One region of the Delftia deserti genome, then DNA from elsewhere that is predicted to be linked to it. Evidence: predicted binding sites of a transcription regulator. Region 1 holds the regulator's gene; the other holds the start of a gene.

Region 1 (4,441 bases):
GCCGACACCCAGGGCTGCACGCGCCGCCAGGCGGCGCGGCCGGCAGACTCCAGCCAGGCGGGCTGGCGGGCCTGCACCATCATGGCCAGGCCCCAGGCCATCACGGCGACATGGGTCAGTGTCCAGAACGGCTGCAGCGCCGTGGTCTGGCTGGTGAGCCAGGACAGGCTCTCCATGGCCATGGCCGAGGCAGCGCCCAGGCTGGCATAGCCGGCCAGACGTCCGCCATGGAACAGCGCCGTGCGCAGCCACAGCCGGCCTTGCAATCCATGCACGGCCACCACCTGGGAGCCGCCGCCCCGCCCCGCCCCGCCCGTGACCACGCCGCAGGGCGCCGCGCACATGGCAAGGCAATGGGGCCCGCCGACGAGCCCCATGATCAAAGCGGTCCAGAGCAGCGACAACAGCATGGGGCCTAGATGATCCTCGAAAACCGCGCCCGGTTCTTGTCCGCCTGCAGATATCGGTCAAACAGCATGGCCACGCCACGCACGAAGTACCAGCCCATGGGAGTGACCTGGAAGCCCTCGTCGCTGATCTGCACCAGGCCCTTGGCCTGCAGGTCCTCCAGGGCCGCCATCTCGGGCGCGAAGTACTCGCGAAAGCCCAGCAGCCAGGCCTGCTCCATGGGTTCGAACAGCACGGCGCCCTGGCACATGATGGCCATGATGACGGCGCGGCGCACCAGGTCGTCGCGCGACAGCGCCAGGCCCCGCACCACGGGCAGGTGGCTGGCGTCGATGGCGTCGTAGTACTCCTCCAGCGTCTTGGCGTTCTGGCTGTAGCTGGCGCCCACCTTGCCGATGGCCGAGACGCCCAGCGCGATCAGGTCGCAGTCGGGCTGGGTGCTGTAGCCCTGGAAGTTGCGGTGCAGCCGGCCCTGGCGCTTGGCCACGGCCAGCGAGTCCTCGGGCAGGGCGAAGTGGTCCATGCCCACGTAGACATAGCCACCGTCCATGAACGCGGCGATGGAACGCGACAGCATGGCCAGCTTGTCGGCCCCCTGCGGCAGATCCTCGGCCGCAATGCGCCGCTGCGGCTTGAAGCGCTCAGGCAGGTGGGCATAGGCATAGAGCGCGATGCGGTCGGGCCGCAGCGCGTTGACCTGGGCCAGCGTGCGCTCGAAGGATTCGGGCGTCTGCTTGGGCAGGCCGTAGATCAGGTCCACGTTGATGGAGGCAAAGCCCAGCTGCCGCGCGGCCGCCACCAGCTCGAACACCTGCTCTGCCGGCTGCACGCGGTGCACCGCGATCTGCACCTGCTCGTCAAAGTCCTGCACGCCGAAGCTCAGGCGGTTGAAGCCCAGCTCCTTGAGCACGGCCAGGCGCTCGACGCTGACGGTGCGCGGATCGACCTCGATGGAGTATTCGCCGCCCGGCTCCAGCTTGAAATGCTCGCGCAACAGGCCCATCAGCGTACGCAGCTCGTCGTCGGAGAAGAAGGTGGGCGTGCCGCCGCCCAGGTGCAGCTGGCTGACGGTCTGGCCCTTGCCGCAATGGGCCGTGTGCAAGGCCATCTCGCGCGCCAGGTAGTCCAGGTAGACGGCGGCGCGATCGTGGTGGCGCGTCACGATCTTGTTGCAGGCGCAGTAGTAGCACAGCGACTCGCAAAAGGGCACGTGCACATACAGCGACAAAGGCATGGCACGCGCTGCGGTACTCGATTTGCGTTGTTGCAGCGCCAGGATATAGTCCTCTGCACCAAAGGCCTCGACAAAGCGGTCGGCGGTAGGGAACGAGGTGTATCGGGGCCCCGGTACGTCAAAGCGACGCAGCAGCTCTGGGGTGACAGCGGTCATGGGTTTTTCCTCTAATACCTTGACTGTGCCGCAGCACATCGGTCATGTCCTTGACTCATATCAAGAGTTGTTTGAGGCACTGCTGCGACAATTTGATCCAACTCATCGCAATCCACGAGGTCACCGCCGGCACGCTGTGTGCCGCTGATGTTTATCACTCCATGAACCTTCAGACCATCAAAGCCTCCTGCTCCAACTGCAACCTGCGCGAACTGTGCATGCCCATGGGCCTGGATGCCGAGCAGATGCAGCGCATCGACGACATCGTGGCCACGCGCCGCAAGGTCAAGCGCGGAGGCCTGCTGTTTCGCAACGGCGAGGCCTTCACCTCGCTGTACGCCATCCGCACCGGCTTCTTCAAGACCTGCGTGGCCACCGAGGACGGACGCGACCAGGTCACGGGCTTTCAGATGGCCGGCGAGATCATCGGCCTGGACGGCATCGTCAACGACCACCACACCTGCGATGCCGTCGCGCTGGAAGACGCCGAAGTCTGCGTCATGCCCTTCGACAAGCTGGAAGACCTGTCGCGCGAGGTCACGGCCCTGCAAAACCATGTGCACAAGGTCATGAGCCGCGAGATCGTGCGCGAGCACGGCGTGATGCTGCTGCTGGGCAGCATGCGCGCCGAAGAGCGCCTGGCCGCCTTCGTGCTCAACCTGGTGCAGCGCCTGCATGCGCGGGGCTTTTCCAAGTCCGAACTGGTGCTGCGCATGACGCGCGAGGAAATCGGCAGCTACCTGGGCCTGAAGCTGGAGACGGTGAGCCGCACGTTCTCCAAGTTCGCGGACGACAACATCATCGAGGTGCGCCAGCGCCATCTGCGCATCCTGGACACGGAGGCGCTCAAGCGCATCGTCAATAGCCAGCAGTGCCAGTAAGGCTGCAGGGGCTGCAGGCATTCATCCGCCAATGAACAAGGCCCGCGACAGCGGGCCTTGTTCATTGCGGCCGGCGTTCTCTCAGTCCCGCCCCAGCCCCTGCATGGCCAGGTCCGGTTCGGGCTCGGAGACCACGCCGTCATTGAGATCGCGGGCCGAGCGGCCCAGCATGGTGGTCATCAGGCTGGAGAGCATGGTCACGCCCCAGAAGGCGAAGAAGGCCAGCGTGTAGATGCCCTGGCGCGACCAGCCCAGATCGCCGAGCCAATGCAGCTGCAGCGGATCAACAAAGGCAAAAACCAGCATCTCCATCACGGCGGCGGCCAGAAAGGCAGGCCAGGCAATCCACATCCAGCGTTGGGCCAACATCAGCGATCTCCTTGTGCTGTAGAGGGGGTCGCCTTCATTGTGCGCCGCGCCAACGCCTGGCGCCAAGCCCCGAAGCGCCCTGCGCGCCTGTAGGAAACCCTCACCCGTCGCACATGCCGGAGATGCGATCCGCCATGCAAAAAGGCCGCGACTGCGGCCTCGTGAGGGGGCTTGGCGCGGTCAGCGGTCCGTGGGATGGTCGTGCGCTGGCGTGGCCGCATGGTTGCGACCGGTGACGGCGGGCGCCATGCTCTTGGGCACTTCGCGCACGCCATCGGCACGCTCGTTGATCGTGATGCCGTTGCGGTAGTAGTCGGGGTCGATCACGGGATCGGCGCCATTGATGGCGATGATGGCCGTGATCACGGCGGCCACCACCACGGCGGCCGGGCCTGCCACCACCAGCCAGACATGGCCGAACTTCCACCAGGGCTTGCCGGCGTCGGGATGCGAAGCGGCCTGGGCGGGTGCGGGAACTGCGGGACTGGAAGACATGGGAAACCTCTTTCTTTCAGGCGGCAGGCGCGGACCGTGCCGCGCCTGCCAGGAACATCACCGGGGAACGAGGAACACGGCCTTTTCGGACGTGCGGCCCGCACCCGCTTGCAGGGCATCGATATCGAAGAATACGGTGTGCGAGCCCGGCTCGGCAGAACCGTAGGGAATCTGCAGGCGCGCTGCAATGCCGCGCGTCTCGGCCGGGCCGACCTCGACTTCCTGCTCGGACGCCAGCTCCAGCCCGTCCAGGCCATGGGCGCTGATGCGGTAGCGCTGGGCCTGTTCGGTGGCATTCATGATCTGCAGCCGGTAGACATTCTCCAGCTTGCCGCCCGCCACGATGCGCGACAGCGAGGCACGGTCGCGGATCACGTCCACCTTGACCGACTGGCGCAGCGCCAGGCTCACGATCATGGCCACGCTCAGGCCGACCAGCACGGCCGAGTAGATCAGCACGCGCGGACGGAAGATGCGGCGCAGCACCTGGGCGCGGCGCCACAGGCCGGCCATGGCGTTCTGCGTTGTCAGGCGGATCAGGCCGCGCGGGTACTCCATCTTGTCCATGATGGAATTGCAGGCGTCTATGCACAGGCCGCAGCCGATGCATTCGTACTGCAGTCCGTTGCGGATGTCGATGCCCACGGGGCAGACCTGCACGCACATCTTGCAGTCGATGCAGTCGCCCAGGCCCTGGGCCTTGTAGTCCACCTTCTTGGTGCGTGGCGCACGTGGCTCGCCCCGGCCCGTGTCGTAGCTGACGATCATGGTGTCCCGGTCGAACATGGCGCTCTGAAAGCGCGCATAGGGGCACATGTATTTGCAGACCTGCTCGCGCATGTAGCCCGCGTTGCCGTAGGTGGCAAAGCCGTAGAACAGCACCCAGAACATTTGCCAG
Region 2 (4,441 bases), 1.2 Mb from region 1:
AGGCGCCGTCCATCCCCGCCATCTCCGCCAGCTTCTGCATGCGCGAGCGCTGGTCCAGGCAGGCCTGGTGCTGGGCTTCGGCCGCCTTTTGCTGGGCCAGCTTCGCGGCCTTGGCACGCTCGGCCTGCAACTGGGCGATGCGCTCGCGGATCTGGGGCATGGCGGCCACGGCGGCCTTTTCGCCCTCAAGAATGGCGCTGGCGCGCTGGGTGAAGTCGGCCGGGCCGATGTCCAGCACCTTGGGGCGGATGGTGATGTCGGCGCGGGCCAGCTCGGCCTGGCCCAGCTTCTGGCCCATGATGGCAATGGACTGGCCCAGTGCGCCCAGCATGTTCTCGGGCGCCTTGCCGCGCGCCTTGTTGGAGATGTCCACGGCAATCACCAGGTCGGCGCCCAGCTGGCGCGCGGCGTCCACGGGCACGGGGCTGGTGATGCCGCCATCGACGAAGTGGAATTTGCCGATGGCCACGGGCTGGAACACACCCGGAATGCTGCTGGAGGCACGCACCGCCTGCCCCGTATTGCCGCGCGCAAACACGGTGCGCTCGCCATCTTCCAGCCGCGTGGACACGGCCACGAAGGGCTTGGCCAGCTGCTCCAGCGGCTTGCGGCCCACCTGTTCGTTCACATAGTCTTCCAGCTTCTGCCCCACCAGCAGGCCGCCCGAGGACAGCTGCAGGTCGCGGATCCTGGTTTCATCCAGCGCCACGGCCTTTTCCTGCAGCTCGAAGGCGTTCATGCCGCTCGCATACAGCGCCCCCACCACGCTGCCCGCGCTGGTGCCGGACACCACCGCAGGCGCAAGGCCATTGGCTTCCAGCATCTTGATGACGCCGATATGGGCAAAGCCCTTCACGGCCCCGCCGCCCAGGGCCAGGCCGATCCTGATGGGCGCCACGGGCGTGCCCGGCGCGGTGGGCGTGGACTCGGGCGTGGCCGCCGAGGGGCTGGGCGGGTTGCTGCCGCAAGCGGCCAGCCCCCCCGCCAGGCTCAGGTACACCAGTGGACGCAAAAGGGCTTTCAGGCGCATGCCAGGGATCCTGCTGTCGGATGACGAGATTCGGGGCGGGCAGTATAGCGGCAGGGGCCTGACCGCCGCAGGCCCTCAGGCTCTGGGCTTCAGCAAGCCGCCCATCCCCTGCACAGCCTCCCGCAAAAACCCCCAGACCGCCTCGATGCGCTGAACCTGCCGGGCATCCGAGGGCATGCTCATCCAGAAGGTGCGGGTGAAGCAGGCCTCGGCGGGCAGCACGCGGCTGAGCACGGGGTCGCGGTCGGCGATGAAGGCGGGCAGCACGGCCAGGCCGGCGCCGGCGCGCACGGCCTCGTACTGCGCGGTGATGCTGGTGCTGCGAAAGGCAAAGCGCTCGGGCTGGAACAGGGTGGACAGCAGCTGCAGCTCGCGCGTGAACAGCAGGTCGTCCACATAGTGGATGAAGCTGTGATGGCGCAGGTCCTCGGTGTGCGCCACCAACGGGCGGCGCGCAAGGTATTCGCGCTGGCCGTAGAGGAAGAGCCGGTAGTCCGTAAGCTTGGTGACCACGGCCGAGCCGCGCGTGGGGCGCTCCAGCGAGATGACGATGTCAGCCTCGCGCCGCGACAGGTGCAGCAGGCGCGGCAGGGCCAGCAGGTCGATGCTCAGCAGAGGATGGCGCTGGGTCAGCGCGGCCAGCTGCGGGGCCAGCAGCTGGGTGCCGAAGCCTTCGGTGGCGCCCACGCGCACCAGGCCCGACGGTCCCTGGCTGGTGGATTCCGCAGCCAGCGGCATGCGGTCCAGGCCGGCGGCGGCGCGCTGCATGGCATCTGCCACGCCCAGCAGCTGGCGGCCGGCCTCCGTGGGCCGCCATTGGCCGGCCTCGCGCTCGAAGAGCACGGCCCCCAGCTGTTTTTCCAGGGCCTGGATGCGGCGCGACACCGTGGTGTGCTCCACGCCCAGTTGCCGCGCGGCGGCGGCCATGCTGCCGCTGCGCGCCAGCTCGCCAAAGAATCTCAGGTGGTCCCAGTCCATGGGTCGAGGCCGCCTCAGTCGGCTGCGGCGCGGCGCGCTGCCAGGGTGCTGGGCGCACGCGCCAGATCGTCGTTTTGCCGCACCAGGACGGCCATCATGTCCATGAACAGGCCTCGCTGGTCCCGGGGCAGCGGCTCCAGCATGCGCTGCTGGGCCCGCAGCACCGAGGGCTCGGCAGCGGCCAGCAGCGCAGCACCTTCTGCAGTGACCGACAGCAGGCGCACGCGCCGGTCGGCCGGGCTGCTGTTGCGCACCATGAGGCCGCGCGCCTCCAGCCGGTCGATGACGCTGCCGATGGTGGAGGTGTCGAAACCGATCATCCGCGCCAGCGTGCGCTGGTCCACGCCGGGCTGGCGCAGCACGGCCGACAGCGCCGCGTACTGCACGGGGGTCACGCCGAATTCCTGGGTCTCCTCCATGAAGACGGCTACCGCGATCTGCTGCAGGCGGCGGATGTGGTAGCCGGGGTAGTTTTCTAGTTCTGCGGGTTGGTAGTCCATGGCCATTGCGCTCTTTTCCGTGTCCCTGCGGGCAAGCGCAGATGTTCGCATGAACCGCCCCCTCCGTTGGCGTTGGCTGGCAGACAGGTGATTCACCCAGACACGCTGTCCGCCGTCGTTTTGCCTGCATCCAGGGAAACCCCAAGCTGGCCTGATGCAAATCAACACTACACTTATCGTCAGCATACTGTTTAATTACTCGCGACGCAGCTGACCCGCTGGCGGGCGACACGCACCACGAAGCACAGGACATCCATGAGCACCAGCATTTCTTCCCGGGCGCTGCCCGTTCTTGTGGCAGGCGGCGGCATTGGCGGCGTGGCGGCCGCGCTGGCCCTGGCGCGCCAGGGATTCGCCGTCAAGGTGCTGGAGCAGGCGCCGCAGCTGGGCGAGATCGGCGCCGGCATACAGCTGGGGCCCAACGCATTCGCGGCCTTCGACGCGCTGGGCATTGGCGAGCTGGCCCGTGGCCGCGCCGTCTATACCGACGAGATGGTGATGCACGACGCGCTCGATGAGCGGCTGGTCGGCCGCATTCCCACGGGCGAGGCGTTTCGCGCCCGCTTCGGCAACCCGTATGCGGTGATCCACCGCGCCGACATCCACACCTCGCTGCTCGAAGGCGCGCGCACCCACGGCCAAATCGAGACGCTGACGGGCACGCGCATCGAAGCCGTGCAGCAGGAGGGCGACACCGTCACCGTGCGCGACCAGCACGGCCAGGTCCATGTGGGCCAGGCCCTGATCGGCGCAGATGGCGTGAAGTCCGTGGTGCGCCAGCAGTACGTGGGCGATGCGGCGCGCGTCTCCGGCCACGTGGTGTACCGCGCCGTGGTGGAGAAGAACGACTTCCCCGAGGACCTGCGCTGGAACGCGGCCAGCATCTGGGTCGGCCCCAACTACCACCTGGTGCACTACCCGTTGCGCGGCGGCGAGCAGTACAACGTGGTCGTCACCTTCCACAGCCGCGAGCAGGAGGAATGGGGCGTGCGCGAAGGCAGCAGCGAAGAGGTGCAAAGCTACTACAGCGACTGCTGCCCGCGCGCCCGCCAGCTCATAGCCCTGCCCAAAAGCTGGAAGCGCTGGGCCACGGCCGACCGCGAGCCCATTGGCCAGTGGAGCTTCGGCCGCGCCACGCTGCTGGGCGATGCCGCACACCCCACGCTGCAGTACATCGCCCAGGGCGCCTGCATGGCGCTGGAAGACGCGGTGACACTGGGCCAGGCGCTCAAGCGCTGCGGCAACGACTGGCCGCAGGCGCTGCGGCTGTACGAGCGCTCGCGCATCGCCCGCACGGCACGCGTGGTGCTGTCCGCGCGCGAGATGGGCCGCATCTTCCACGCCAGCGGCGTGGAGCGCCTGGTGCGCAACGACCTCTGGAAGGGCCGCACGCCCCAGCGTTTCTACGACGCCATGGAATGGCTGTACGGCTGGAAGGCCGAAACCTGCCTCGCCGAAGACTGAACACAAGGAGACCGCCATGCAAGAACTTGGCCGCCTGGAAGACCTGCCCCAGGACTACCGAGACGAACTCACGCGCAACAACCTGGTGCCGCTGTGGCCCAGCCTGCGCAACGTGATGCCGCCGCACACGCCGCGCCCGCGCACCCAGCCCATCGCCTGGCCGTACCAGACCATCCGCCCGCTGCTGATGCAGGCGGGCGAGCTGACGCCCATCGAAAAAGCCGAGCGCCGCGTGCTGGTGCTGGCCAATCCCGGCCATGGGCTGGAGAAGATGCAGGCCAGCTCCTCCATCTACCTGGGCATGCAGCTGCTGCTGCCCGGCGAGTGGGCGCCCTCGCACCGCCACACGCCCAATGCCGTGCGCATGGTGGTGGAAGGCCAGGGCGCATGGAGCCTGGTCGATGGCGAGAAATGCCCCATGGAGCGCGGCGACCTCATCCTCACGCCCACGGGGCTGTGGCATGAGCAT

Evidence for each region. Region 1 encodes FNR, which switches genes on or off when oxygen is low (the NO sensors DNR and NnrR bind a similar motif). Its sites were predicted from a motif close to TTGATNNNNATCAA; they were not measured.
Region 2: a site for FNR is predicted at 2,660-2,673, ahead of ACFPFG_RS00810 (3-hydroxybenzoate 6-monooxygenase). Genes of this name have one in related genera too.

The regions. Positions count from the first base shown of each region.
Region 1 covers NZ_JBHSIH010000001.1:1,375,381-1,379,821, forward strand. The annotation lists gene ACFPFG_RS06545 (sulfite exporter TauE/SafE family protein) at 1-410, opposite strand, end outside; gene hemN (oxygen-independent coproporphyrinogen III oxidase) at 416-1,798, opposite strand; gene fnr (fumarate/nitrate reduction transcriptional regulator Fnr) at 1,960-2,679, shown strand; gene ACFPFG_RS06560 (hypothetical protein) at 2,761-3,048, opposite strand; gene ACFPFG_RS06565 (FixH family protein) at 3,229-3,543, opposite strand; gene ccoG (cytochrome c oxidase accessory protein CcoG) at 3,601-4,441, opposite strand, start outside.
Region 2 covers NZ_JBHSIH010000001.1:167,377-171,817, forward strand. The annotation lists gene ACFPFG_RS00795 (patatin-like phospholipase family protein) at 1-1,030, opposite strand, end outside; gene ACFPFG_RS00800 (LysR family transcriptional regulator) at 1,106-2,008, opposite strand; gene ACFPFG_RS00805 (MarR family winged helix-turn-helix transcriptional regulator) at 2,023-2,559, opposite strand; gene ACFPFG_RS00810 (3-hydroxybenzoate 6-monooxygenase) at 2,764-3,972, shown strand; gene ACFPFG_RS00815 (cupin domain-containing protein) at 3,989-4,441, shown strand, end outside.